DNA from 3 places in the Bacillus sp. 2175 genome. Region 1 is predicted to be linked to each of the others. Evidence: a T-box and tRNA genes for the amino acid it is inferred to sense, from the RefSeq annotation. Region 1 holds a T-box; the other regions hold tRNA genes.
What was found. A T-box is a leader RNA that pairs with one kind of tRNA and senses whether it is charged. The one in region 1 lies ahead of tyrS (tyrosine--tRNA ligase), so its partner is inferred to be a tRNA-Tyr.
Positions count from the first base shown of each region.

Region 2: it has a tRNA-Tyr gene. The T-box ahead of tyrS (tyrosine--tRNA ligase) is inferred to sense a tRNA for this amino acid. The anticodon was not compared.
Region 3: it has a tRNA-Tyr gene. The T-box ahead of tyrS (tyrosine--tRNA ligase) is inferred to sense a tRNA for this amino acid. The anticodon was not compared.

Region 1 covers NZ_CM173819.1:4,809,975-4,819,755, forward strand. Annotated here, with positions in the region: gene ACXKY9_RS25125 (aldo/keto reductase) at 6-845, opposite strand; gene ACXKY9_RS25130 (MFS transporter) at 862-2,046, opposite strand; gene ACXKY9_RS25135 (winged helix-turn-helix transcriptional regulator) at 2,419-2,763, shown strand; gene ACXKY9_RS25140 (DUF1641 domain-containing protein) at 3,199-3,639, shown strand; gene ACXKY9_RS25145 (NAD(P)/FAD-dependent oxidoreductase) at 3,684-4,862, shown strand; gene tyrS (tyrosine--tRNA ligase) at 5,171-6,430, opposite strand; T-box leader at 6,487-6,702, opposite strand; gene murB (UDP-N-acetylmuramate dehydrogenase) at 6,800-7,717, opposite strand; gene ACXKY9_RS25160 (SET domain-containing protein) at 8,100-8,495, opposite strand; gene ACXKY9_RS25165 (DUF4077 domain-containing protein) at 8,704-9,781, opposite strand, start outside.
Region 2 covers NZ_CM173819.1:155,026-164,806, forward strand. Annotated here, with positions in the region: rRNA gene ACXKY9_RS00885 (23S ribosomal RNA) at 1-450, shown strand, start outside; rRNA gene rrf (5S ribosomal RNA) at 541-656, shown strand; tRNA gene ACXKY9_RS00895 (tRNA-Asn) at 666-740, shown strand; tRNA gene ACXKY9_RS00900 (tRNA-Thr) at 745-817, shown strand; tRNA gene ACXKY9_RS00905 (tRNA-Glu) at 842-916, shown strand; tRNA gene ACXKY9_RS00910 (tRNA-Val) at 922-997, shown strand; tRNA gene ACXKY9_RS00915 (tRNA-Tyr) at 1,015-1,098, shown strand; tRNA gene ACXKY9_RS00920 (tRNA-Gln) at 1,164-1,238, shown strand; tRNA gene ACXKY9_RS00925 (tRNA-Lys) at 1,244-1,316, shown strand; tRNA gene ACXKY9_RS00930 (tRNA-Gly) at 1,325-1,396, shown strand; tRNA gene ACXKY9_RS00935 (tRNA-Ala) at 1,407-1,479, shown strand; gene ACXKY9_RS00940 (glycerate kinase) at 1,597-2,742, shown strand; gene rocF (arginase) at 2,953-3,846, shown strand; gene cdaA (diadenylate cyclase CdaA) at 4,095-4,916, shown strand; gene ACXKY9_RS00955 (CdaR family protein) at 4,909-6,396, shown strand; gene glmM (phosphoglucosamine mutase) at 6,389-7,735, shown strand; gene ACXKY9_RS00965 (hypothetical protein) at 8,024-8,209, shown strand; gene glmS (glutamine--fructose-6-phosphate transaminase (isomerizing)) at 8,222-9,781, shown strand, end outside.
Region 3 covers NZ_CM173819.1:623,605-633,385, reverse strand. Annotated here, with positions in the region: gene trmL (tRNA (uridine(34)/cytosine(34)/5-carboxymethylaminomethyluridine(34)-2'-O)-methyltransferase TrmL) at 1-299, opposite strand, end outside; gene ACXKY9_RS03525 (amidase domain-containing protein) at 358-1,245, opposite strand; gene queG (tRNA epoxyqueuosine(34) reductase QueG) at 1,290-2,432, opposite strand; tRNA gene ACXKY9_RS03515 (tRNA-Gly) at 2,632-2,705, opposite strand; gene ACXKY9_RS03510 (DsbA family protein) at 2,821-3,471, opposite strand; gene ACXKY9_RS03505 (transglycosylase domain-containing protein) at 3,660-4,436, opposite strand; gene ACXKY9_RS03500 (NUDIX hydrolase) at 4,929-5,390, opposite strand; gene ACXKY9_RS03495 (YebC/PmpR family DNA-binding transcriptional regulator) at 5,537-6,256, opposite strand; gene ACXKY9_RS03490 (DUF3884 family protein) at 6,597-6,917, shown strand; tRNA gene ACXKY9_RS03485 (tRNA-Leu) at 7,035-7,116, opposite strand; tRNA gene ACXKY9_RS03480 (tRNA-Cys) at 7,127-7,197, opposite strand; tRNA gene ACXKY9_RS03475 (tRNA-Gly) at 7,212-7,286, opposite strand; tRNA gene ACXKY9_RS03470 (tRNA-Gln) at 7,292-7,366, opposite strand; tRNA gene ACXKY9_RS03465 (tRNA-His) at 7,430-7,505, opposite strand; tRNA gene ACXKY9_RS03460 (tRNA-Trp) at 7,525-7,598, opposite strand; tRNA gene ACXKY9_RS03455 (tRNA-Tyr) at 7,606-7,689, opposite strand; tRNA gene ACXKY9_RS03450 (tRNA-Thr) at 7,700-7,775, opposite strand; tRNA gene ACXKY9_RS03445 (tRNA-Phe) at 7,794-7,869, opposite strand; tRNA gene ACXKY9_RS03440 (tRNA-Asp) at 7,879-7,954, opposite strand; tRNA gene ACXKY9_RS03435 (tRNA-Met) at 7,958-8,034, opposite strand; tRNA gene ACXKY9_RS03430 (tRNA-Val) at 8,061-8,136, opposite strand; tRNA gene ACXKY9_RS03425 (tRNA-Glu) at 8,141-8,215, opposite strand; tRNA gene ACXKY9_RS03420 (tRNA-Ser) at 8,233-8,324, opposite strand; tRNA gene ACXKY9_RS03415 (tRNA-Asn) at 8,327-8,401, opposite strand; rRNA gene rrf (5S ribosomal RNA) at 8,410-8,525, opposite strand; rRNA gene ACXKY9_RS03405 (23S ribosomal RNA) at 8,626-9,781, opposite strand, start outside.

The DNA of each region.
Region 1 (9,781 bases):
TAATCTTAGAAATCGAAGTTATCAGGATCTGGACCAACGCGGTGATTTTGATTTAACGCATCGATTTTTTCCATATCTTCTTTCGTTAATTCGAAATTAAATATATCGGCATTTGCAATAATGCGGTGTTCTTTCGTTGATTTTGGAATAGTGATTACTCCATTTTGAAGATCCCAACGTAAAATAACTTGCGCTGTTGTTTTACCGTGTTTCTCAGCAATTTCTTGTAATTTTTCGTTATCTAATAATTGACCTTGCATAAGTGGTGACCATGCTTCCATTTGAATACCTTGTTCTTTACAGAAAGCTTGTAATTCTTTTTGTGTTAAACGAGGGTGGTATTCTACTTGGTTAATCATTGGTTTAATTTCTGCATCTTTCATTACATCTTGTAAGTGATGAATTTGGAAATTACTTACCCCAATTGCACGTACGCGTTTTTCGTTATAAAGTGTTTCTAACGCTCTCCACGTATCTTTATATTTCCCTTCTACAGGCCAATGAACAAGGTATAAATCTAAATAATCCAGCTCTAATTTTTTTAAGCTTTCTTCATATGCAGCAAGTGTCGTTTCATATCCTTGATCCGAATTCCACACTTTTGAAGTAATGAATAAATCTTCACGAGAAATGCCTGCTTCTTTTATACCCGCGCGAATTCCTTCACCTACAGCTTTTTCATTTCCGTAAATTGCAGCTGTATCAATGCTGCGGTATCCTGCTTTAATCGCCGATTTCACTGCTTCTACAAGTTCTGGTCCATCCTCTACTTTAAATACACCTAAACCGAACCAAGGCATTTCTACACCATTATTTAATACTGTTTTACTTTGTAAGTTTTTCATTTTATTTTCTCTCCTTTTATTTTACTTGATCTCTTTTTTCTAATGTCATACTCCACGCAGTTAAAACAACAGCACCTACTACCATAATTCCACCTACCCAAGCCGTATGAATTAATCCTAACGAGTTCGTTACAATACCGCCCAAGTAAGCACCAAGAGCAATTCCTGCGTTAAATGCTGCAATGTTAATCGCCGATGCTACATCAACAGCGCTAGGTACAAACCTCTCAGCTAATATAACAACATACACTTGTAGCCCTGGAACATTCATAAATGCGAATAGTCCCATGAAAATAATTGTGATGAATCCAGCGACTTTAAATGGCGCTGTAAATGTTAAAACAAATAATATAATCGCTTGAATAAAGAACATGTAAAATAACGCTCGAATCGGATTATGATTTGATAATTTTCCCCCGACCATATTCCCAATCGCAATTGCAATTCCGTATACTAACAAAATAATTGTAACGGTACTTGCTTTAAATCCTGTTACTTCTTGTAATAACGGAGATAAATACGTAAATGTTACGAACGTTCCCCCGTATCCTAATGCAGTAATAATAAATACAAGTAACAGTCTTCCATTCGTAATCAGCTTAAATTGATCGCGAAATGATACAGACGTACTTTTTTTTAAATTAGAAGGAATTAGCATACTATTGGCGATTAAAGCAACGATTCCAATGGCCACAATAACAATAAACGAGGCCCTCCAGCCAAATTGTTGACCGATAAATGTTCCAATTGGTACACCTGTAATAGTCGCAACAGTTAAACCAGTAAACATAAATGCTATTGCACTTGCACGTTTATTCTCAGGTACAAGCGCAGCCGCAATTGTAGATCCAATTGACATAAAAATACCATGCGCAAATGCAGATACAACCCTCGCAATAAGTAACACAGTAAAACTTGTTGCTACCGCCGCAATTCCATTACCAATAATGAAAATAATCATAATCCACATTAATAACGTCTTTCGCGACATACTAGCTGTTAATGACGTTAATACTGGAGCACCAAACGCTACTCCTAATGCATATAAAGAAACAGTTAACCCCGCTGTTGTAACAGAAACATGTAAATCCTCTGAGATAGATGGTAATAAGCCGACACTAATAAATTCAGTTGTACCAATTCCAAACGCACTAATTGCTAGTGCTAATAAAGCAAACATACTTCTCCGATTCGTCTGCATAACCGAAGAAGATACTGTATATGAATTCAATTGAACTCCTCCTTAATGCGAGAAATCCAATCATAATAGTATGATAAAAAGGCCTTTTTATCTTCTACAAAAATAACTTTACTGTTGATATACGCTATTATGAATGGCTTTACTCTTTTTTTGAAGAACGCACTTAAAAGTACGATAGGTACCTAAAAGTAACATAGGCACTTTTTAGTACCGTACTACTCATTTCCCTCTTACGTATGCTATTATGGAACATATTCAACATGATAAAAAGTACGTACTTTAAAGTGCTATAGGCACTTTTTAGTAACATTTAATTATTTAGCTTCTTTTGTTGGAGAACTTAAATCTACATTCATCAAAGGAGATTTTTATATGAAGAAATATAATATTCCCGTTGAAGCGACTTTAGAGGTTATCGGTGGAAAATGGAAGGTTGTTATCCTTTGTCATCTAACGAAAGGCACAAAAAGAACGAGTGAACTAAAACGTTTAATGCCTGGGATTACACAAAAAATGTTAACTCAGCAATTACGTGAATTAGAAGACGATGGGGTTATTCAAAGAAAGGTATACAATCAAGTACCACCAAAAGTAGAATATTCACTTACAGAATACGGTTGGTCTTTAGAGTCCATTCTTGATTCTCTTTGTACTTGGGGCGAATGCCATCTTGAAAAAAGCGGTAACACATCGATGCTAATTGTAGAAGGTGAATAATAGGAAAAAGGAAAAAACGAACATGAATTTGTTCATTTTTTCCTTTTTTTCTTTATATGTATATACATTTCTAACTGGAACAAAATATTTTATACGCTTTCATACCTTGTCAGCACTACGTTATACACTCAATATCAAATAATTAGGAATCATTTTTATGTTAACATAGGTGTATATAGTATATAATATAGGATATATATTATATACACTTTCCGGTAACGGAGCTTTTCCATTATGCGGACAAGCCATGTATCGGACAGTTCATAAATAATAAGTAAGACGTTATGGTTTTAGATTTATGTTTGCAGCTTACTTGCTGTCATAAATTTAAAGGCATTTTATTGTGTTTTGTGAAACTTTGTATAAAGTTTCGTAAACGTTTACTATCTTACTTATAAAAAATAAGAGTATTGCTATCGTAAAGGAGAATTGGAGATGCCAGAAACTATGACTCAAACAAAGCCAGAACAAGAAACTGTACAAATTTCTGCTAGCCAAGGACAACTTGATGTACTTGATCAGTTGTTAAAACCTGAGGTACAAGAATCATTAACAACACTAGTAGAACAGCTTCCAAAATTAACTGAGCTTGTTAACATTTTAACTAAGTCTTATGACTTCGCTCAAACTGTTGCTACTGATGAAGTATTAAAAAGCGACACTGTTGGTGCAATTACAGAGCTTGTAGAACCTGTAAAAGATACAGTGAAAAGCATGGCTGCAACTGCAATCGAAGCGAAAGATCGTGCTGAAGAAAGCAACGAAGTTATCGGCCTATTCGGCCTGTTAAAATTACTAAAAGATCCACAAGCACAAAAAATGTTCCGCTTTGTGAACGCATATCTTCAAATTAGTGCAGAACGTAACAATAAATAATTTAACTTATAACAACAATTAGTAAAGACGGGGGATATCATACTATGTCAAAACAAATTGTCATCTTAGGCGCTGGTTATGGCGGTCTTCTTGCCGCTTTAAACGTACGTAAATATTACAGCAAATCAGAAGCACAAGTTACAGTGATTAACCAATACCCAACACACCAAATCATCACTGAACTACACCGCCTTGCAGCTGGTAACGTGTCTGAGCAAGCAGTTGCAATGCCACTTACAAAGCTTTTCAAAGGGAAAGACATCGATCTTAAAATCGCAACAGTTGAGTCATTCTCAGTTGATAGCAAAGAAATCAAACTAGCTGGTGGCACTACTTTATCTTACGATGCACTTGTAGTTGCTTTAGGAAGTAAAACTGCTTACTTCGGTATTCCAGGACTAGAAGAAAACAGCATGGTATTAAAATCGGCTGCTGATGCAAACAAAATCTACAAACACGTTGAAGACCGTATTCGTGAATACGCGAAAACGAAAAACGAAGCTGATGCTACAATCGTAATCGGTGGTGGCGGATTAACTGGCGTTGAGCTAGTTGGTGAGCTTGCTGACATTATGCCTAAACTTGCAAAAAGCCACGGCGTAAATCCAAAAGAAGTGAAACTTCTTCTTGTTGAAGCAGGTCCAAAAATCCTTCCAGTATTACCAGACCACTTAATCGAACGTGCAACTACTAGCCTAGAAGCACGCGGTGTTACATTCTTAACTGGTCTTCCTGTAACAAACGTTGCTGGCAATGAAATCGACTTAAAAGACGGTCAAAAACTTGTTGCTAACACATTCGTTTGGACAGGCGGCGTACAAGGTAACCCATTAATCGGTGAATCAGGTCTTGAAGTTAACCGTGGACGTGCAACAGTTGATGCATACCTACAATCTACTTCTCACAAAGACGTATTCGTTGCTGGAGACAGCGCTGTTGTCTTCGCTCCAGACGGACGTCCATACCCACCAACTGCACAAATCGCTTGGCAAATGGGTGAGTTAATTGGATACAACTTATACGCAGCACTAGAAGGCAAAGCATTGGAAGAGTTCGCACCTGTAAACTCTGGAACACTTGCTAGTCTAGGACGTAAAGATGCGGTTGCTACAATTGGAGCAAGTAATACTCCACTTAAAGGCTTACCAGCATCATTAATGAAAGAAGCAAGTAACGTTCGTTACTTATCACACATTAAAGGTCTATTCAGCTTAGCTTACTAATCTGAATATAAGCCCGAATCATGCCCTGCATGGTTCGGGCTATTTTTTATCCGTAATTTTCTCTAACTTATTTATTCGTCAAAAAAATTATATACCCTTTAAATTTATCTAAATATACTGACTTTTTATAATGAAAGCTGTCCCGTTCGGAACAGTTCTTATTGTCGCTTTTTGTCGGTAAATCGATATATTGGGAAAATCGCTGATATATTCGGATTTGCGCTGATATATTTCGAAAATCGCCGATATAATTTGAGTTACGGTCGATATATTCGAAAAATCGCCGATATATTTTCCAGCCTTACTTATTATCCTAATTTCACAAGACTGTAGTTCTTCTTCCCTTTACGAATAATAATAAATCTTCCATCAAATGAATTTTCTACAGTAACATCTGTACCCACATCTGTTACTTTCTCACCATTCATAGAAATCGCACCATTATTAATGTCCTCGCGTGCTTGTCGTCTAGATGGTTCAATCCCTAAATCGACTAGCCACTCTACGATGTTTTTCGTCTCTTTTGAAGACTGGAATGTTGGCATTTCTTTAAAGCCTTGTTCAATTTCATCAGCTGTTAACGATTTAATATCTCCGCTAAATAACGCTGCTGTAATTTTCTCAGCTTGCAGGAACGCCTCTTCTCCATGAACAAATTTCGTCATTTCTTCCGCTAACACTTTTTGCGCTTCACGTTTATGAGGCTCTGTTTCTACCTTCGTTGCTAATTCATCAATACGCTCTTTCGTTAAGAACGTAAAGTATTTCAAGTATTTAATTACGTCACGGTCATCTGTATTTACCCAGAACTGGTAAAATTCAAACGGTGTCGTTTTTTCAGGATCAAGCCAAACCGCACCACCCGCTGATTTACCAAACTTCGTACCGTCCGATTTTAATAATAACGGAATCGTTAATCCGAATACTTTCGCCTCATGACCTTCTAACTTACGAATTAAATCTAAACCACTCGTAATATTTCCCCATTGGTCACTGCCACCAATTTGAAGTTGAACATCCTCTTTCGTGTATAAATGGTGGAAGTCCATCGCTTGCAAAATTTGGTACGTGAATTCTGTGAAAGAAATACCTGTATCTAAACGGCTTGCTACAATATCCTTCGCTAACATGCTATTGATGCTAAAGTTTTTCCCGTAATCACGTAAAAACTCAATAATATTTATTTCATGTGTCCAATCATAGTTATTTACCATCTTCACTTCGCTATTTCCACCAAAATCAAATAGCTTTTTCATTTGTGCTGTTAACGCATCTACATTATGCTGAACCACTTCTAACGTTTGAAGCTGACGCTCTGATTGTCGTCCACTCGGATCACCAATTGTTCCTGTTGCCCCGCCAATTAAAATAACAGGATGATGGCCAGCTAATTGGAATCTCTTCATCATCATAAACGGAATCAAATGTCCGATATGCATACTATCACCAGTTGGATCAACTCCGCAGTATAGTGAAATCTTTTTCTCTTCTACTAGCTTACGTAAGCCTTCTTCGTCAGTCTGCTGATTAACGGCGCCGCGCCATTCTAATTCATCAATAATATTCATCTTTTGTCATCCCCTTTATTTTTTAAAAACAAAAAAGCCCCTATGTCTACGATAGACATAGGGACGATTATTCACCGTGTTACCACCCAGTTTGCATAAATAGCATAGCTACTCATACCACTCTTAGCAATAATATCGATTGCTAGTCCGCTTAGCATTACCTAAGATACTCCAGAGTGTAATTCGCAAGTTTGTTTGTGCTAGGTTCCAGCAACCCCTAGCTCTCTCGTTAACAGTGACAAACTGCTACTGGGCTCTTTCAACGTATGTTACTTGTTAAATTATTAGCCATTATATTGAATTGAAAACAAATTGTCAACAATACCCAAATGTTATTTTAAAATAATTCATATCTTCATACGTATTTCGTTATTCTTTATCCTCTCCAATAATCCTTACTTCTCGCTCCAACTTCACGCCAAATTTCTCTTCAACTGTCTTTTGTACGAAGTGAATTAAATCGATGTAATCTTGTGCTGTTCCGTTATCAACATTCACCATAAATCCAGCGTGTTTTAAAGAAACTTCTACTCCACCAATTCGCTTACCTTGTAGTCCTGAGTCTTGAATTAACTTACCAGCAAAGTTATTTGGTGGGCGCTTAAATACGCTACCACATGAAGGATATTCTAGAGGCTGTTTTGACTCACGTTTAAACGTTAAATCATCCATTTTGGCTTTAATTTCTTCATGTACACCTTCTTCAAGTTCAAATCTCGCTTCAAGAATAATGTAATGGTTGTTCGCAAATACACTCTTACGATATCCAAATTCAAATGCTTCTTTCGTCAAAGTACGTAGCTCTCCATCACCTGTCATTACGACAGCTTCTGTTAATACAAACGAAATTTCACCGCCGTATGCACCAGCATTCATATATAATGCTCCGCCAACTGAACCTGGAATACCACAAGCAAACTCAAGACCCGTTAAGTTATGGTCTAAGGCAATACGTGATACGTCAATAATTGCTGCACCACACTGTGCTACAATCGTCGTTCCTGTTACAGTAACACCTGTAATATGAATTAAACTTACTGTAATCCCGCGAATTCCACCATCTTTAATAATGACATTCGATCCATTTCCTAAAAACGTAACTGGAATATTATATTCGTTCGCATATTTAATAACTTCTTGAATTTCATCATAATTTGTAGGCGCAACAAAAACATCTGCTTTTCCGCCAACTTTAATATGCGTATGATTCTTTAACATTTCATCTTGTTTAACATGTCCTTCAGGCAATACCGTACTTAAATATTTATAAACCTCTTGCATATTCATTTTACGATTCCTCTATTTCTATATTCATTTTATCCCGTTATACGGGCCCATAATATCCCCACGTACATGAAAAAACCTAAAGTGGTGGATACAGTGTACCCAAAATCAATTCGAGACACCTATAAACCTCTTAATTTATAAGAGGTGCCACTCATATTAAAATATATATTGCATAATAAAGCAACCCAAATGGACTACTAAACTTGACATGTCATCAGAAAGACAACAATTTGTAAAATATATGACTTTTTCAAAACACTATCCCTCAGTATCTTACTATACCACACAAAAAGAAAGTGGTATTTTTTTGTACTTTTTACTTTATTTACATCAATAAAAAAGAGCACATCCCACAGAATGTGCTCTTTCTATACTCTTTATATTACTTTTCGTTCTCTTCTTTTTCTTTATCAAACCATAACAGCTCATCGTTATCAACTTCACCATTATAATTGATTAAAATTTCTTCTCCTGCTTTTATATCTTTATAAGCATAGAAGTTAAATGTATGATTCTCAAAAACGATGTCATACGTTGCATTCGGTGTATATGAATGATTAAATAACATACCATATCCTAAAAGGATTGCCGTATGATTGATTCCATACTCAAATGCGTAATCAGCAAGTAACGTTTTCTCAATATGTTCATGCTGTTCATTCGGATAAGAGATAACTGGTGCTGCGTGTATCAACTCACCCTTTTTAATATCACGAGTTGCAAATACACCTCTATTAAATTCTCCATCACTAAGTTCAGAAGTCTTAACTTCGATCATATGCGTCACCTATATAATTCTTTCTTTGAAGTATTTTATTCCGCTATTTGCGGATAGCTTGATTGGTGAGGGCTAATAATCAGTATGTACTAGTCTCACTTTATCTCCTTAAGCTTGGCAGAAAACGCGCAGAAAAGCAATTAAATTCCTATCAAGTATTCGTTTCAATGAAAAAAGAGCACATCACTCGTGCTCTTTCTAAGCAATATTACTTTTCTAAAATATCTTCTAACAACTTCACTTGCTCGCTAACAGTTTGTAACGTCTTCACTGACGTATCATTTCGATGTTTTTCTTCTTCCACACTCGCTAGCACTTCTTCTGTAGCTGTAGAAGTTTGCTGAATTACGTTAGAAGCATGCGTAACATCCTTTACAATATTCGTCGTTTTAACTTGGAAACTTTCTTGATGAACAACAACCTCTCGCATTACTTTATTAATCGCATCAATAAACTTCCCTAAATCAGTTACATTTGTTAAAACACTTGCTAACATCTCGTTACATTCTTCTTGTACTCTTTCTGACTTCTCTACTTGCACTTCTACCTTACTTGCTTGATTACTAAACTCCTTCAAAATCCCTTGAATTCTTCCCGCAGAACGATTTGATTCTTCAGCAAGCTTTAACACTTCACTCGCTACAATAGCAAAACCTTTTCCATGCTCGCCTGCCCTCGCAGCTTCAATATTTGCATTTAAAGCTAGCAAACTCGTCTGACTTGAAATATTCGTTATTACATCTACAATTTCATTAATTTGTTTCGATTGCATCATTAAATCTCTAAATATAATTCCAGACTGTGAAACAACATCATTTAAACTTCTCATGTTAGTTTCAAAATTTCTTAGAGTATGTACACTACCTTTTGAAATTTCTAAGCTTTCATCCACATGAGCCGATGCAGTTCTTACTTGAGAGATGATTTGCTCAATATTTCCCTCCATATCATTCAATACTTCTACCGAACGATACATCATCTCTGATTGTGATTGCGTACCAACTGCCACCTCTTCAAAGGCAAAATTAATTTCACTCATCGATTCCATCGACGTGTTCATATTTTGTCTTAAATGATTGAAATTACTATCTAGTTTCACAACTGTTTCTTCAATAAGTCTTTGCGTCTCTTCTAACTCCTGAGCTTTTCTCATTACTTCTTGCTTCTCATCACTTAAACGAAGGAGCAGATTAGAACCGATTTTCGTGACGCCCCACATAGCGATTGTTACAATCGCTAACAAACTTGCGAAATTAGCAGCTTCAGATGAGGCTGTATAAGCAAAA
Region 2 (9,781 bases), 610 kb from region 1:
AACAGGCTTATCTCCCCCAAGAGTCCACATCGACGGGGAGGTTTGGCACCTCGATGTCGGCTCATCGCATCCTGGGGCTGTAGTCGGTCCCAAGGGTTGGGCTGTTCGCCCATTAAAGCGGTACGCGAGCTGGGTTCAGAACGTCGTGAGACAGTTCGGTCCCTATCCGTCGTGGGCGTAGGAAATTTGAGAGGAGCTGTCCTTAGTACGAGAGGACCGGGATGGACGCACCGCTGGTGTACCAGTTGTTCTGCCAAGGGCATAGCTGGGTAGCTATGTGCGGAAGGGATAAGTGCTGAAAGCATCTAAGCATGAAGCCCCCCTCAAGATGAGATTTCCCATAGCGTAAGCTAGTAAGATCCCTGAAAGATGATCAGGTTGATAGGTTCGAGGTGGAAGCATGGTGACATGTGGAGCTGACGAATACTAATAGATCGAGGACTTAACCATATAATATGTAGCAATGTTATCTAGTTTTGAAGGAATATGCATTAAAATTTCTTCTTGACATTTCGAAAGAAATGTTTATAATGATAAAAGTCTGGTAATGATGGCAGAGAGGTCACACCCGTTCCCATACCGAACACGGAAGTTAAGCTCTCTAGCGCCGATGGTAGTTGGGACCTTGTCCCTGTGAGAGTAGGACGTTGCCAGGCTAATATTATTCCGCAGTAGCTCAGTGGTAGAGCTATCGGCTGTTAACCGATCGGTCGTAGGTTCGAGTCCTACCTGCGGAGCCATTATGCTTCCATAGCTCAGCTGGTAGAGCACTTCCATGGTAAGGAAGAGGTCACCGGTTCAAGCCCGGTTGGAAGCTTGGGAATAGGTTTAAAACTTTTTTGGCCCGTTGGTCAAGTGGTTAAGACACCGCCCTTTCACGGCGGTAACACGGGTTCGAATCCCGTACGGGTCACCACTTTTGGAGGATTAGCTCAGCTGGGAGAGCACCTGCCTTACAAGCAGGGGGTCGGCGGTTCGATCCCGTCATCCTCCACCATATATATTTAAAATGTCGGAGGGGTAGCGAAGTGGCTAAACGCGGCGGACTGTAAATCCGCTCCTTCGGGTTCGGCAGTTCGAATCTGCCCCCCTCCACCATTTTCTTTAAAATAACCTGAGAGGGTTTATTTTTTTGAAAAGATAACCATACTAGTAAATATTAATGGGCTATAGCCAAGCGGTAAGGCAACGGACTTTGACTCCGTCATGCGCTGGTTCGAATCCAGCTAGCCCAGCCATTTACGAGCCATTAGCTCAGTTGGTAGAGCATCTGACTTTTAATCAGAGGGTCGAAGGTTCGAGTCCTTCATGGCTCATCATTTTTGCGGAAGTAGTTCAGTGGTAGAATACAACCTTGCCAAGGTTGGGGTCGCGGGTTCGAATCCCGTCTTCCGCTTAATTAATAAGGGGCCTTAGCTCAGCTGGGAGAGCGCCTGCCTTGCACGCAGGAGGTCAGCGGTTCGATCCCGCTAGGCTCCATCTAAATAAAAAAGCTTACATCATATGATGTAAGCTTTTTTTGTGTTTAAAAAGACAACTTTTATACTTGTCGTTTAAAATGAAGAAAACGTAAAAATAAGGGATGGGGAGATAATTGTGAAAGTTGTTATTGCATCTGATTCATATAAAGAAAGCCTAAAAGCTATAGAAGTATGTGGAGCTATTGAAAGAGGTTTTAGAGCAATTTTTCCTAATGCAGAGTATGTGAAAATACCAATTGGAGATGGAGGAGAAGGGACGGTTGAATCACTTGTTGATGCTACAGGGGGGAGAATTATATCAATTAGTGTGACAGGACCGCTTAGAGAAGGTATACAAGCTTTTTATGGCATTTCTAAAGATAAAAAGACAGCGTTTATAGAAATGGCAGCAGCATCAGGATTACAGCACGTTCCAGTTGAAAAGCGCAACCCACTTATTACAACGACAAAAGGAACAGGAGAACTTATATTACATGCGCTAGATCAAGGAGTGGAGTACATAATTTTAGGACTTGGCGGAAGTGCTACAAATGATGGTGGGGCAGGTATGTTAGCAGCTTTAGGAGTAAGATTTATAAATGACAAGGGTGAAGTAATAGATCCATCTGGAGGCACATTACATTCGATTGTTGCTATTGATTTTTCACAAATGGACCCCCGCTTAAAGGGGGTAAAGATAGAAGCGGCATGTGATGTGGATAATCCATTAGTCGGAATGCAGGGAGCATCTTTCATATTTGGGAGACAAAAGGGTGCAAATGTAGAGATGATGAAAGAGCTAGATGAGAATTTACAACATTATGCGAATATGCTTAAACGATATGTATCTTTTGATGTATCTGAAATACCTGGTGCAGGGGCAGCGGGAGGAATGGGAGCGGCTGTTATTTCAGTGTTAAAGGGAGACTTGCGGAGGGGCATTGAAATTGTATTAGATTATACAAATTTCGATAAACATATAGAAGATGCAAATCTCATTATAACTGGTGAAGGTAGAATAGATAAACAAACTGCATATGGAAAGGCTCCTGTGGGTGTTGCGGGGCGTGCAAAACGTTTTTCTGTGCCTGTAATTGCTATTGGAGGGTCTGTATCATCTGATTATTCAGCTGTGTACGAGAAAGGAATAGATGCGGTATTTAGTATTACAACGAGACCGATGACACTAGAAGAAGCATATAAAGTAGCAGAAGAAAATATTGAAATGACAACAAAAAATATTGCAATAGTATGGAAAATAGCATCAGAAAAACACTTCTAAATGTAGGAGTGTTTTATTATTATTATTTAATAATAGTGATTGCGATTGTTTCATTAAGTTAACTTTATACATAGAATAGTCTTGAAATTTGGTTTTCAGTATGAATATAAGTGAATAAATTGTATATCCATACAGAAAAATGTCGAGTTGAGTCAGACTATATAAAAGATTTAAAATATTTAGTGAAGGCATAAAAGGGGGATACTATCTATGAAAAAGGAAATCTCAGTTATTGGAGTTCCAATGGATTTAGGACAGATGCGTCGTGGAGTTGATATGGGACCGAGCGCGATCCGTTATGCAGGGGTAATTGAAAGAATTGAAGAAATTGGATATGACGTTAAAGATATGGGAGATATATGTATAGAGAGAGAAAAAGAGATAGATGAAAATACAAAATTAAGAAACCTTACACAAGTTGCAACTGTATGTAATGAATTAGCAAGTAAGGTGGATCATATTATAGAAGAAGGTCGTTTTCCACTTGTATTAGGTGGTGACCATAGTATTGCTATCGGTACATTAGCTGGTGTAGCAAAACATTATAAAAACTTAGGCGTTATTTGGTATGATGCACACGGTGATTTAAATACAGAGGAAACTTCACCATCTGGAAATATTCATGGTATGTCACTTGCAGCAAGTTTAGGTTATGGACATTCTTCACTTGTAGATTTATACGGAGCATATCCAAAGGTGAAAAAAGAGAATGTCGTAATTATCGGTGCGCGTGCATTGGATGAAGGAGAAAAAGATTTCATTCGCAATGAAGGTATTAAAGTGTTCTCAATGCATGAAATTGATCGTATGGGGATGACGGCTGTTATGGAAGAAACAATCGCATATTTATCTCATACTGATGGTGTACACTTATCATTAGATTTAGACGGTCTTGATCCTCATGATGCACCAGGTGTTGGAACGCCTGTAATTGGCGGTCTATCTTATCGTGAAAGTCATTTGGCGATGGAAATGTTAGCAGAAGCTGATATTATCACATCTGCTGAATTTGTTGAGGTAAATACGATTTTAGATGAGAGAAATAGAACGGCAACAACAGCAGTTGCTTTAATGGGTTCTTTATTCGGTGAAAAACTAAAATAAATGTAAGAAAAGCAACTGAGAAGTTGCTTTTTTTATTTGAAAATAGGCGTATAATAATGATTTATATTATACTGTACAATAAAAATGTTTGACATCTTACCAATTTGAGCTAAAGGGGGTTGTTTGTAATTGTCGTTTGTTTCATGTATGGTATAATTAACTAGTTGTTGGAAATACATACAGATAGAGCATAAAACAATATTTCAATATATGGATAGAATTGCTCGTAAGTAGGAGGAAGGGATAGCATGCCTTTTGAAGATACGACCATTTTGAAATATCTTAGTACGGCATTAGATATTGCCATTGTATGGTTTATTATATATAAGCTAATTCTTATAATCCGAGGGACAAAAGCTGTTCAACTTTTAAAAGGGATTACAGTTATTATCGTCGTTAAGATGATCAGTATTTTCCTTGAATTGCGTACGCTATCTTGGCTAACTGAACAAGTATTAACGTGGGGATTTTTAGCCGTTATTATTATCTTTCAGCCAGAATTGCGAAGAGCACTTGAGCAGCTAGGGCGCGGAAGTTTATTTTCGCGTGTTGGAACGCATGAGGATGATGAACCTGAAATGGTTGCAACAGCGATAGCAAAAGCAACCGAATATATGGGGAAACGTAGAATTGGTGCATTAATTACTTTGTCAAAAGAGACCGGTATGGGTGATTATGTGGAAACGGGTATTCCGCTGAATGCAAACGTATCATCGGAATTACTTATTAATATTTTTATTCCAAATACACCTCTTCATGATGGAGCGGTAATTATGCAAGGAAGTACAATTAAAGCAGCAGCATGCTATCTTCCATTATCAGAAAGTCCGTTTATTTCTAAAGAATTAGGAACTAGACATCGTGCTGCAATGGGAGTTAGTGAAGTTACTGATAGTATTACAGTAGTTGTGTCTGAAGAAACTGGTCAAATTTCTTTAACGAAAAATGGTAAGTTGCATCGTGATTTGAAGACAGAACAGCTGAAGGATATGTTATTAGCTGAATTTAGTGGAAACGAAAAAACGACTTCTTCGTCTTTATGGAATTGGAGGAGAAAGCGTCATGGATAAGTTAATGGAGAATCATTGGTTTTTAAAAGGGATCTCATTACTATTGGCGTGTATGCTTTTTATGTCAGCGACGTTAACTGAAAAAAATACGACATCAGTTATATTACCTTTTGCAAATGATACGAAAGAAACATTAACTAATTATGCTATTAATCTTAAGTATGATGAGGAGAAATATATTGTAAGTGGTATTCCGGCAGAGGGCGTTAAAGTAAAATTAGAAGGCCCAAAAGCATCAGTTGCTACAGCAAAAGCAAAAAAACAATTTGACATACCAGTTGATTTGCGAGATAGTCCAAAAGGAACTTATGAGATTTCTTTAAAAACGAACGGGCTTCCAGATGATGTGAAAGGAACAGTTCAGCCATCAACAATTAAAGTTACTCTTCATGAAAAGGCGAGAAAATATGTTCATGTAGATCTGAAATTATCAAATGAGGATCAGATGCCAGCGGGGGCTACTCTAGAAAAATCAAGCCTTAAACCGGATACTGTTGAGGTAGTTGGGACGAAAGAAGAAATTGAAAGCATTTCATCTGCCAAAGCGTATGTTGATTTAAAAGGTGTTAATAAAACTGTTACAAAAACGCCCGAAGTTACATTATACAATAAAGAAGGAAAACGTTTAAATGTAAGAACAAGTCCATCTAAGATTAGTGTAACGTTGAATGTGGCAACGCAAAATACAGCCAATAATACTGAAAAAACTGTTCCTGTAACGTATACGAAGAAGGGGAGTTTAGCAGAAGGATTGGCGGTTACAAATATCAGTGTTGAACCGAGAGAAGTAACGATAGCTGGTCCAAAAGATATTTTGGATAATATACAATCGCTAGAGGGGGTCGAAGTAGATCTTAGTCAATTGACAGAGTCTACAACATTCGATGCCTCTGTTTTATTACCCAAGGGTGTAACAAGTGCCAAACCGAATCAAGTGAAGGTTTCGGTGGGAGTGCAAAAAACAAAACAAACGAAAACAAAAACGATTGATGGTATCCCAATCCAGAAAAATGGACTTTCTAAAGATGTTACTGCTCAGCTACTTTCGCCGCAAGATGGAAAGATAAGTGTTGATATTTCAGGAGAAGCAAGTATAGTAGATAAAATAACAGCTGCTCAAATAACAGCGGTAATTAATCTGCAAAATGTATCTCCAGGAACGAAAGATATTTCAATTCAAGTGAGTGGTCCTGGTAATATTTCAATAGAGCCAAAACAAAAAAGTGCTAAAGTTACTATTGTGAAGAAAGAAAAACCAGATAAAGAAGTACAGGGTAACGGTCAACAACCGGATTCAAACACCGATCAAGAAAATCAAAATGAGAAACCAAAAAATCCTGAACCTGATTCAGAAAAAGAACAGGAAAAGAATCAAAACCAAAATCAAAATCAAGATAAAGATAAAGAAACGAGTCAAGAACCAACAGTAGATAATCACAATCAAAAAGAGCAAGAAAAAGGAGCGAATCATAATGGGTAAATATTTTGGTACAGATGGAGTACGCGGAGTTGCAAATAAGGAGTTAACACCTGAATTAGCTTTCAAAATTGGACGTTTTGGTGGTTATGTATTAACAAAAGATACAGATCGTCCAAAAGTAATTATTGGTCGTGATACACGTGTATCTGGCCATATGTTAGAAGGAGCTTTAGTAGCAGGGCTATTATCAACTGGAGCAGAAGTAATGCGCCTTGGCGTTATTTCTACACCGGGCGTTGCTTATTTAACAAAAGCACTAGACGCACAAGCGGGTGTTATGATTTCTGCATCTCATAATCCAGTACAAGATAACGGTATTAAATTCTTTGGTTCAGACGGCTTTAAATTAACAGATGAGCAAGAAGCTGAGATTGAAGCTTTATTAGACAAAGAAGTTGATGAACTACCACGTCCGACAGGTACTAATCTTGGACAAGTGAGTGATTACTTTGAAGGTGGACAAAAATATTTACAGTACATTAAACAAACTGTTGAAGAAGATTTCTCTGGCCTACATATCGCTTTAGATTGTGCACATGGTGCAACTTCTTCTCTTGCTCCATACTTATTTGCAGACCTAGAAGCTGATATTTCAACGATGGGAACTTCTCCAAATGGTATGAATATTAATGAGGGTGTAGGATCTACACATCCAGAAGGCTTAGCTGAATTGGTAAAAGAAAAAGGTGCGGATATCGGACTTGCTTTTGATGGCGATGGCGACCGTTTAATTGCTGTAGACGAAAAAGGAAACATCGTTGACGGTGATCAAATTATGTTCATTTGTGCGAAGTACATGAAAGAAACTGGTCAATTAAAACATAATACAGTTGTTTCAACTGTTATGAGTAACTTAGGTTTCTACAAAGCACTTGAAGCAAATAATATTACAAGTGATAAAACAGCAGTTGGTGACCGCTACGTAATGGAAGAAATGAAGCGCGGAGGTTACAACCTAGGTGGAGAACAATCAGGCCATATTATCTTACTTGATTACATTACAACTGGTGATGGAATGTTAAGTGCACTTCAACTTGTAAACATCATGAAAATGACGAAAAAGCCATTATCTGAACTTGCAGGGGAAATGACGAAATTCCCACAATTGCTAGTAAACGTTCGTGTAACAGATAAAAAATTAGCATTAGAAAATGAAAAAATTAAAGAAATTATTCGTGTTGTAGAGGAAGAAATGAACGGTGATGGCCGTATTCTTGTTCGCCCATCTGGAACAGAGCCACTTATTCGTGTAATGGCAGAAGCACCAACACAAGAAGTTTGTGATGCATATGTACATCGCATTGTAGAAGTTGTGAAAGCCGAAGTTGGCGCTGAATAATTAGCTGAATTTATATGAAAAAGGAGCACAAAAAGTGCTCCTTTTTCATATGTTTTATAGACGATGAAAAAAATTTCATTGACGGTTTATCCATGTTTGTTATAAGATGGTCTTGTTCTTTTTCTCAAAGGAAATATTGTAAATCATAAAAGCGCCAGAACTACAAATAGTGTAGTTGACGAGGTGGGGTTTATCGAGATTTCGGCGGATGACTCCCGGTTGTTCATCACAACCGCAAGCTTTTACTTAAATCATTAAGGTGACTTAGTGGACAAAGGTGAAAGTGTGATGAGAGAAGAGGAACGGATGAAAACTAGCTGTATAAGTATATACGGACTTAAACCCAATCGAGAGGAAGGTGAAAGCCGTTACAAGCTTACAGGGCTAGCAATATGTAATCCGTTTTTTAGTATAAATAAAAATGGTATCGGACTATGTCGTTACATGTTCGCAGAGCAGTGTAAGCATTTGTAACGGCGACTAAACATGTGTGGAATCGTAGGATTTATTGGAGAGCAAGATGCAAAGGAAATTTTATTAAAAGGTTTAGAAAAGCTAGAATATCGTGGATATGATTCAGCAGGTATTGCAGTACAAGCAGAGAACGGTGTTGTTGTATACAAAGAAAAAGGCCGTATCGCAAAACTTCGTGAAATCGTAGATGAGAACGTAGCAGCAAGCGTAGGTATCGGACACACACGCTGGGCTACACACGGTGTTCCAAGTAAAGTAAACGCGCATCCGCATCAAAGTACATCAAAACGCTTTACATTAGTTCATAACGGTGTAATTGAAAACTATGAATTAGTGAAAAAGGAATATTTACAAGATGTAACGTTCGTAAGTGAAACAGATACAGAGGTTATCGTACAGCTTATGGAACAACAAGTGAGCACAGGATTAAGTGTAGAAGAAGCGTTCCGTAATACGCTATCTCTTTTACATGGCTCTTATGCAATCGGATTACTTGATGCTGAAAATCCAAACATGATTTATGTTGCTAAAAACAAAAGCCCGCTATTAGTAGGTGTTGGTGACAACTTTAATGTTGTGGCAAGCGACGCTATGGCGATGTTACAAGTTACAGATCAATTCATTGAGTTAATGGATAAAGAAATCGTAATCGTAACGAAAGAAAGTATTACAATTAAAAACTTACAAGGTGAAACGATTGAACGTGCACCGTTTACAGCGGAATTAGACGCAAGTGATATTGAAAAGGGAACATATCCTCATTTCATGCTTAAAGAAATCGATGAGCAACCACTTGTAATCCGTAATATAATTCAAAAGTATCAAGATGAAAATGGCGAAATTGAATTAAATCAAGACATCCGCAATGCGATTTTAGATAGCGATCGCATTTACATCATTGCATGTGGAACGAGTTATCATGCAGGTCTTGTTGGAAAACAATTTATCGAGAAGTTTGCAAAAATGCCAGTTGAAGTACACGTGGCAAGTGAATTCTCTTACAACATGCCATTATTAACAGAAAGACCATTCTTCATTTACATTTCACAAAGTGGTGAAACAGCTGATAGCCGTGCAGTACTTGTACAAACAAATGAAATGGGGCATAAAGCATTAACAATTACAAACGTGCCTGGTTCTACGCTTTCTCGTGAAGCTGATTATACACTTCCGTTATACGCTGGACCAGAAATTGCAGTTGCATCAACGAAAGCTTACACAGCACAGCTTGCAGTACTTTCAATTTTAGCGGCTGATATTGCTAAAGCAAAAGGTGAAGTTCTTGATTTCGATTTAACACACGAACTAGGACTTGTAGCAAATGCAATGATAGAACTTTGTGATCAAAAAGAAGAAATGGACGCATTAGCAAAACAATTTTTAGCAACAACGCGTAACTGTTTCTTCATCGGCCGTAGCGTAGACTTCTACGTAGGATTAGAAGGTGCGTTAAAACTAAAAGAAATCTCTTACATCCAAGCAGAAGGATTCGCTGGAGGAGAGTTAAAACACGGTACAATCGCTTTAATTGAAAATGGTACACCAGTTATCGCACTTGCTACACAAGAGCAC
Region 3 (9,781 bases), 1.1 Mb from region 1:
TAGTAATCCTTCTCGCGCTTGCTATAGTCAAACGCTGTATGAGCTTTCTCGCCATACTTTGTTAAATAGAAGAATTCACCGTCTTTATTTTTTTCATAAAATTCTTCAATTGAATCATAATACGTAATTTTCACGTGCTGCCAATAATCTAATCCTGCACGCTTTAACATTTTATCATCCGTTGAAAATCCAAGCGGTCTAATCAAATGTAATTCTGTTCCAGTTGCTGCACAAGTACGAGCAATATTCCCTGTATTTGCTGGAATTTCTGGCTGATATAAAACAACATGTACTCCCACGCGATATTCACCTCTGTTTTTTGTCTACTACGTATTATACCACTTGAGCGAAAAATCTCTACCCATTAATAATATGAAAGAATTTATATTTCATTTGTGGTGTATATTTACTAGAGTCTTCATAGTTCCAATAACGTCGACGGCTATTCGCTGAATGTGCATTTACAAGCGGCATACCATCTGCATCTTTTGCTACTACAATCGTCGTATGATTCCATCTTCCGTCATCCTCGAAATCATAAGCAATGACATCTCCAAGAATAAGTTCTTCTGGCCTCTCTACCGCCTCTGCTCGAAGTCCTGTTGTAGCACCTGACAAATACCAATAAAAAGAATGTGCAACAGCCCAGCTCCAGCTCCACTGATTCTCCCTTTGCCACCATCCTTTACGAATATTAGGATATCCGCTCATAGGTACTTCTCCAGTATGAAGACATTGAGAAATGAAATTCGTACAATTATCAGGGAAATTACGATACATAGGATTTCGGTCATCCCACCAACGCTCTGCATATTTCACTGCCTCTAAACGATTATACTGATAAGAACCGTACTTCTCTTTCGTAATTTCCCTTTCTAATGTCTCACCCATTCTAATTTCTTCTGACACTTCAATAGCATAATCGCCTATAATTCGACTATTATTTAAACAAACTCTTCGTTTTAATTGTTCCTCTTCAATATAAAATAATTCTTTATGCTTAATTAAATATTTAAAATGTATTTGATAATCAATTTCTTGATGGTCATTACTATTTAATTGTCTAATGAAAGAAACATCCGCAGTTGCTTTCACTATATGTGCACTACGTCTTTGAAACAATTGTTTCTTTCTCAGTGCCATTTGTAGTAAATCCTCAGCAATACCATCCACATTCGTTCTTTTCTCCGTTATATATGCTAAAAATTGTTGTACTTGGTTTTCAATCTTCGTTTTTACAACCATTCTGTCTCCCTCCCATATTACAATATGAAAAAGGGAAATATTATCTACTCTTTTTTCTGTGCTAACAATTCAAGCCCGCGATTCATTTCATGAAGCACTTCTTCATCTTTCTCACGTTCCATCGCTTTCTCAATCGCTTCGCCTACTCCATCTCCGCCAATTTTCCCAAGTGCCCATGCTGCCGTTCCGCGTAGTACTGGTCTTGGGTCATCTTTCATAACACCAATTAAATCAGGAATTGCCGATGTTTCTTTAAAATGTGCTAATGCTAAAATCGCATTTCTTTGCAGTGGCTTTTTCCCTCTCCATGATCCTGACATAATCCCATATTTCTCTTTAAAATCACGATTACTAATTGTTAAAAGTGGTGTTAATAATGGTTTAACTAGCTCAGGATCCGGCTCCATCTCAGGATGATTATGAAAATCCATTCCTTTGTTTTTCGGGCAAACAGTCTGACACGTATCACATCCATATATACGATTTCCTATTTTATCGCGATATTCTTCAGGTAGGAATCCTTTCGTCTGTGTTAAAAACGCAATGCACTTCTTCGAATCTAACTGTCCCCCCTGTATTAAAGCACCGGTAGGACAAATATCGATACATTTCGTACAGCCCCCGCATTGATCTTCTATCGGCTTATCTGGCGGGAATGGAACATTTGTAATCATTTCCCCTAAGTATACGTACGAACCAAATTCAGGTGTAATAATAGAGCAGTTTTTACCGCTCCATCCAATGCCTGCACGCTCTGATACAGCTCGATCACTTAATTCACCTGTATCAACCATGGACTTCACTTCTATATCCGGAAGTTTTTCAATTAAATATGCTTCTAATTTTTGCAAACGATCTCGTAAAACAAGATGATAATCTTGTCCCCAAGAAGCACGACAAAAAATCCCACGGCGTTCTCCACGCTTACTTAATGGTGCATTTTTTAATTTTGAAGGATATGCTAAAGCAATCGCAATAATTGATTTAGCACCCGGTAATAACAGTTGCGGATTCGTTCTCTTCTCTATATCAGGCTCTTCAAATCCAGATTGATAATTTAATTGTTGTTGCTGGATTAAGCGCTGCTTTAATTCCTCAAAAGGAGAAGCACTCGCAAAGCCTATTTTATCTATGCCAATTGTTTTACTATACGCAATTACATCTTGCTTTAATTGTTCAAAATCCATTCCTAATCGCCTCCTCAGATGAATCCATCCCTTATGTAACGACCCTATTGGTTAGTAATTCACTTTTGGAATACTATTATTTACTTCTATTTTCGCATGTAATTAGGTTTTTCAAACATTAAAAAACGCAATGCCTCGTTTATCTCGGAAACGAAACACTGCGTTGATCACAATTTATAGAAAAACATTTAATAAAATTTGGAGCGGGTGAAGAGAATCGAACTCTCGACCAGAGCTTGGAAGGCTCTTGTTTTACCACTAAACTACACCCGCAAATATGAATTACATATAAGATATTAGAATAACTTATGTAAAGTAGTATAGCATGTAAAAAAAGTAGAGGCAAGAATTTTATCGAAAAAAGTCGAAAAAGTGATGAGAGACCTCATCACTTTTTCAATTCTTTATCAATTGCCTTCTTCATACTATCGAAATCAGGGTTTGCAAGATTTCCGTTTACATATACAGAAGGAGCACCTTGAACTTTTAATTTTTGAGCACGATCTGAATCTTTACGTACTTTTTCTTTAATGTCTTTACTGTGTAAATCTTTCTTAAATTGCTCTACATCAACTTTTGGAAGTTTCTCTTTCACAATGCTAAGAAGCAAATCTTCTGTAATCCATTCTTCCGTATCTTTCTTTTGATTTTGATAAATCTCATCATAGAAAATCCAGAATGAATCTTTATCTTGTTTATAAATTGCTTCACCAGCTGCTGCACCTAAATCCGAGTCTTTTCCGATAAATGGGAAGTTAATAAAATATAACTGCACTTTGCCTTTATCAATATACTCTTCTTTTAATCGAGGTAATACCGTTACATCCCAAGTACGACAAGCAGGACATTTAAAGTCTCCAAATTCAACTACCTTAACTGGAGCATCATCTTTCCCTAAAGATTGTTGCGTAGAATAAGCAAACATCTCATTCCCTTTATCTTTTTTGTCATTTATGATGCTATACGCAATTGTTCCAATTACAATCAATACTGCGATAGAAAAAACTATACCAAGAGCCATGAGTTTATTTGATTTCATATACATTCCTCTTTAAATTCATATTCTGTATACAGCATTGTACACAATACACATAATATCAACACTTATATACGTCACGCAATGAACACGCTCACATAAATTACAAAAACACAATAATTGTGACGATATTGTGTCACAATTTGTCACAATTTATTCAAAAAAAAGAAGCTCCTCTGTAGGAACTTCTCTTAACTTACTGCTTTTTTACGCGCGCTATTTAACATCGACTGCTCTATTTTTATATCATGACGAATTACTAATTTCTCACTAACTGCTTGAACATACTCATCATGGCTTATATAGCCTTCTTTCTCCATTAGTCTCAAAACGACATTTCGTCTCTCTACTGCTTTATCATAGTTTTGGGCAGGTGAGTAATAAGCAGGTGCTTTTACTACAGCAGCCATCATTGCACTTTCAGCCAACGTTAATTGGTTCACCTTTTTACCGAAGTAAAGGTTTGCTGCTTTTTCAATTCCCCATGCTCCTTCTCCATAATAAATATTACTTACATATAATTTTAAAATTTCATCCTTCGTAAATGTGCGTTCAATTTTTTTCGTATAAAAAATCTCTTTCCACTTACGAGAAAATGTACGTTCATTTGTTAAAAAGGCATTTTTAGATAGCTGTTGTGTAATCGTACTTCCTCCTTGCACGACACCACCAGCCTTTATATTCTCAACTGAGGCCCTAATAATTGCTATATAATCTAAACCGTTATGATGATAAAATCTTTTATCTTCTGTCGCAATAAATGCATGTGTTAATGATTCTGGCACCTCTAACTTAGCCGGTACATGTAATTTACTAATATCACTTTTCTCAATCATTACATTTCCAACGAATAATAACGTACAACTTAACAATAATAATAATATAATGGCTTTATAAAAAAGTTTAGTCATTGGATTTAATGCAACTTTTTGATGATAGTTCACCCTAGATAATACTCGTTCTTTCATCTTGAACACCTCTTTTCCACACAGCATATAACTCTTACTTTAAGAATACATTGTTGTAAAAAAATATCCCATCGATTTCTCTTACACGTACCTTACATCATTGTAAGGTATAAAGTGAAACTTTAATGAGCCCTCATCAATCAAGCTTACTGCCCAGCAAATAGTGGGATAAAAAAGTATTGTATCACAGTATTTTTTTATCTACTATTCATCTGAAATATTGAATATAGGTTATGTTAAAGCACGAATAACCAATAAAAGAGAAACCCTTAAGACTATTATATTTTCACTTTACACTTTAATTATATCATCTACAAATATATATACTTTTGACTATCTAGTAATCTAAATGTATATAACATATAGATTTATTATACAGAACAAATGTTCTGCAAATCAATACTAGTGCTATTATTATTTTGACCTTTTTCTTAAACAGTATACAAAAAAGAGTAGTGATTCGAATGTATCTCAAATCGGCTACTCTTTTCTTTACAATCTTCCTATTAAATTATACGGCTGTACTTCCCACGTTTCATACGGAATAAAATGTGTTGCTCTCATTGCATCAAGCGTTCTGGATTTCATATGAGGACGCGTTATATACTCATCTATGTTCTCTTCATTTAAATCAACAAATTTACCCACTTGTATCTCTTCGGGTTGAGTTTTTATTTCACCACTTATATATGCTACTTTAAAAACAACAGCTAGAATATGCATAGAGGTATTATAATAAACCCCTGTAATTCCGATAGGCTTCACCGTTAACCCTGTTTCCTCTTTTATTTCCCTACAGACAGCTTGATCGAGCGCTTCGCCTTCTTCTACCTGTCCTCCTGGCAACTCCCACGTATCAGCTCGCCAGTGCACTTTTGTTAATAACACTTCATTTTTTTCATTTGTTAAATAACCTGCTACAGCAACTATATGCTTTGGTGTCTTATGTTCCATATTAAGCCTCCTAGAGATAATGAATATTTTGTATATCCCTATAATCATATTCACTACCTACAACAAAATACCTTTAATACTTCATCACCTTAATTAACTTCATAAAAAAGACCCTATCCGCTAAGCGAAAAGGGTCATCTATCGTATTACTCTCCTAAGTCTACGTTGTGATAAACTTGTTGAACATCTTCCAAATCTTCTAATGCATCAACCATTTTCTCAAATTGTGCTTGAGCATCTTCAGGAAGTGTTACATCACTTTGTGCAAGCATTGTTAATTCTGCAACTGTAAACTCCTCAACGCCAGCACCTTTAAGTGCAGATTGTACTGCATGGAATTGATCTGGTTCAGCATACACGATAACAGAATCTTCTTCTTCTAGAATGTCACGTGCATCTACATCTGCTTCCATTAAAATTTCAAGAACTTCATCTGATGTTTTACCTTCAAGGCCGATAACAGCTGTCGCATCAAACATGTAAGCTACAGAACCGTTCACACCCATATTACCACTGTTTTTGCTAAATGCAGCTCGTACATCTGCTGCAGTACGGTTTACGTTATTTGTAAGTGTATCTACAATAACCATAGCTCCATTTGGTCCGAATCCTTCATAACGAAGCTCGTCATAATTTTCTTCTGAACCGCCTTTTGCTTTTTCAACTGCACGATCAATAATTGTTCTTGGAACATTGTATGTTTTCGCACGCTCTAATACAACTCTTAGCGCTTGGTTTGATTCTGGATCTGGCTCGCCTTGTTTTGCTGCCACATAAATTTCACGCCCAAATTTCGCGTATATACGGCTTGTATTTGCATCTTTTGATGCTTTTTTGTCTTTAATATTGTTCCATTTACGGCCCATACTTTCCACTCTCTTTCCCGTTTTAAATCTACATAAAAATATTAATATGAAATATAATGTGTGTTCAACACATTTTTAAAAGAAATATAAAAAGTTCATTTTTGATTCATATTATAGACATAATATAAATCACTATCATTTTGTTCTTTCGACAAGTTATATTATACATGAATTCCTACGTTTATTACGAATTTTAGAAGCACATAGTATAATTTAACAAAAAGACTCTAACATTTCTGTTAGAGTCTTTTTATATTGCTGACACCTATTCCCATAATTACTTTCTATTGTTGTATAATAAAAATAGGGAAAAATTTGAAGAAAAGAGAGAAGGAGAATTATGACACATTCAAATGAGAAAAAAGCACATAGTCTTAAAGGGATAGAAGAAAAGTTAAACCCAACTATCTATCAAGTGAGATTCATGAAATTAGATGAACCAATTCAATTTGAGTCGTTCCCTGAATTAAAAGATTTAGGGGACTGGTTAAGTACTTCAACGCATATGTGGGCGTGCCACTCAACTATGTATAAGTACAACAGAGAAGGGTTTGAAAAGAAGTTTTTAGAGATTACAAACTTAACCGTTGATAGTGTACTAATATCTACTGGTGGTATCGGATTTAACTTCATGTCACCGGGGTGGAGAAATTCTCTCTAGAGTACTCGAAAGAAATATTGTATATACAATACTTTTTCTGCTTATTTTGTCATGTAATGAAAAGAAAACAAAAAAGCTCTATACTAATTGTATAGAGCTTTTTTACGCCGTTCATGATACCGATGGTCGGGGTCGAACCGACACTCCCGAAGGAACACGATTTTGAGTCGTGCGCGTCTGCCAATTCCGCCACATCGGCACAAAAGAAAAGGCGGCAACCGGATTTGAACCGGTGATAAAGGTTTTGCAGACCTCTGCCTTACCACTTGGCTATGCCGCCATATTAAATTTTATTGGAGCGGAAGACGGGATTCGAACCCGCGACCCCAACCTTGGCAAGGTTGTATTCTACCACTGAACTACTTCCGCAAAAATGGCTGGGCTAGCTGGATTCGAACCAGCGCATGACGGAGTCAAAGTCCGTTGCCTTACCGCTTGGCTATAGCCCATCGAATTCTTACTTAATTATATGTAAGTATCCATTAGATTATTTGTAATTTTTAAAATAAAAATGGGGCGACTGATGGGAATCGAACCCACGAATGCCGGAGCCACAATCCGGTGCGTTAACCACTTCGCCACAACCGCCATGTTGTGTAAATATATTTGGCAGGGGCAGTAGGAATCGAACCCACACTGGAGGTTTTGGAGACCTCAGTTCTACCTTTAAACTATGCCCCTATGTAAATGGTGGAGGGGGGCAGATTCGAACTGCCGAACCCGAAGGAGCGGATTTACAGTCCGCCGCGTTTAGCCACTTCGCTACCCCTCCGAAACTTACATGGTGCCGGCTAGAGGACTTGAACCCCCAACCTACTGATTACAAGTCAGTTGCTCTACCAATTGAGCTAAGCCGGCGTATTTTATTAAAATAAATGGTGGCTCGGGACGGAATCGAACCGCCGACACGAGGATTTTCAGTCCTCTGCTCTACCGACTGAGCTACCGAGCCTTATTAAAATGGCGGTCCCGACCGGGGTCGAACCGGCGATCTCCTGCGTGACAGGCAGGCATGTTAACCACTACACCACGGGACCATTTGGTTGCGGGGACAGGATTTGAACCTGCGACCTTCGGGTTATGAGCCCGACGAGCTACCGTGCTGCTCCACCCCGCGATAATACTATTCATATAAAATTTATATGGTGGAGGATGACGGGATCGAACCGCCGACCCCCTGCTTGTAAGGCAGGTGCTCTCCCAGCTGAGCTAATCCTCCAAAGTGGTGACCCGTACGGGATTCGAACCCGTGTTACCGCCGTGAAAGGGCGGTGTCTTAACCACTTGACCAACGGGCCAAATACTATAAATCCTATGGCGGAGAGCAAGGGATTCGAACCCTTGATACGCTTGTGACGTATACACGATTTCCAATCGTGCTCCTTCGGCCAACTCGGACAGCTCTCCAATGGCTCCGCAGGTAGGAATCGAACCTACGACCGATCGGTTAACAGCCGATAGCTCTACCGCTGAGCTACTGCGGAATAATATTGCCTGGCAACGTCCTACTCTCACAGGGACAAGGTCCCAACTACCATCGGCGCTAGAGAGCTTAACTTCCGTGTTCGGTATGGGAACGGGTGTGACCTCTCTGCCATCATTACCAGACATTATTCTTTTGAGACAATCATTATTATAACTTATTTACTTTAAAAGTCAACAAGTTTTTTATGTTCTCTCAAAACTAGATAACATTGCTACATATTATATGGTTAAGTCCTCGATCTATTAGTATTCGTCAGCTCCACATGTCACCATGCTTCCACCTCGAACCTATCAACCTGATCATCTTTCAGGGATCTTACTAGCTTACGCTATGGGAAATCTCATCTTGAGGGGGGCTTCATGCTTAGATGCTTTCAGCACTTATCCCTTCCGCACATAGCTACCCAGCTATGCCCTTGGCAGAACAACTGGTACACCAGCGGTGCGTCCATCCCGGTCCTCTCGTACTAAGGACAGCTCCTCTCAAATTTCCTACGCCCACGACGGATAGGGACCGAACTGTCTCACGACGTTCTGAACCCAGCTCGCGTACCGCTTTAATGGGCGAACAGCCCAACCCTTGGGACCGACTACAGCCCCAGGATGCGATGAGCCGACATCGAGGTGCCAAACCTCCCCGTCGATGTGGACTCTTGGGGGAGATAAGCCTGTTATCCCCGGGGTAGCTTTTATCCGTTGAGCGATGGCCCTTCCATGCGGAACCACCGGATCACTAAGCCCGACTTTCGTCCCTGCTCGACTTGTAGGTCTCGCAGTCAAGCTCCCTTATGCCTTTGCACTCTACGAATGATTTCCAACCATTCTGAGGGAACCTTTGGGCGCCTCCGTTACACTTTAGGAGGCGACCGCCCCAGTCAAACTGCCCACCTGACACTGTCTCCCGGGTCGATAAGACCCGTAGGTTAGAATTTCAATACAGTCAGGGCGGTATCCCACCAGCGCCTCCACCGAAGCTAGCGCTCCGGTTTCAATGGCTCCCGCCTATCCTGTACAAACTGTACCAAAATTCAATATCAGGCTACAGTAAAGCTCCACGGGGTCTTTCCGTCCTGTCGCGGGTAACCTGCATCTTCACAGGTACTATAATTTCACCGAGTCTCTGGTTGAGACAGTGCCCAAATCGTTACACCTTTCGTGCGGGTCGGAACTTACCCGACAAGGAATTTCGCTACCTTAGGACCGTTATAGTTACGGCCGCCGTTTACTGGGGCTTCAGTTCAGAGCTTCGCTTACGCTAACCCCTCTCCTTAACCTTCCAGCACCGGGCAGGTGTCACCCCCTATACTTCGCCTTACGGCTTCGCAGAGAGCTGTGTTTTTGCTAAACAGTCGCTTGGGCCTATTCACTGCGGCTTTCCG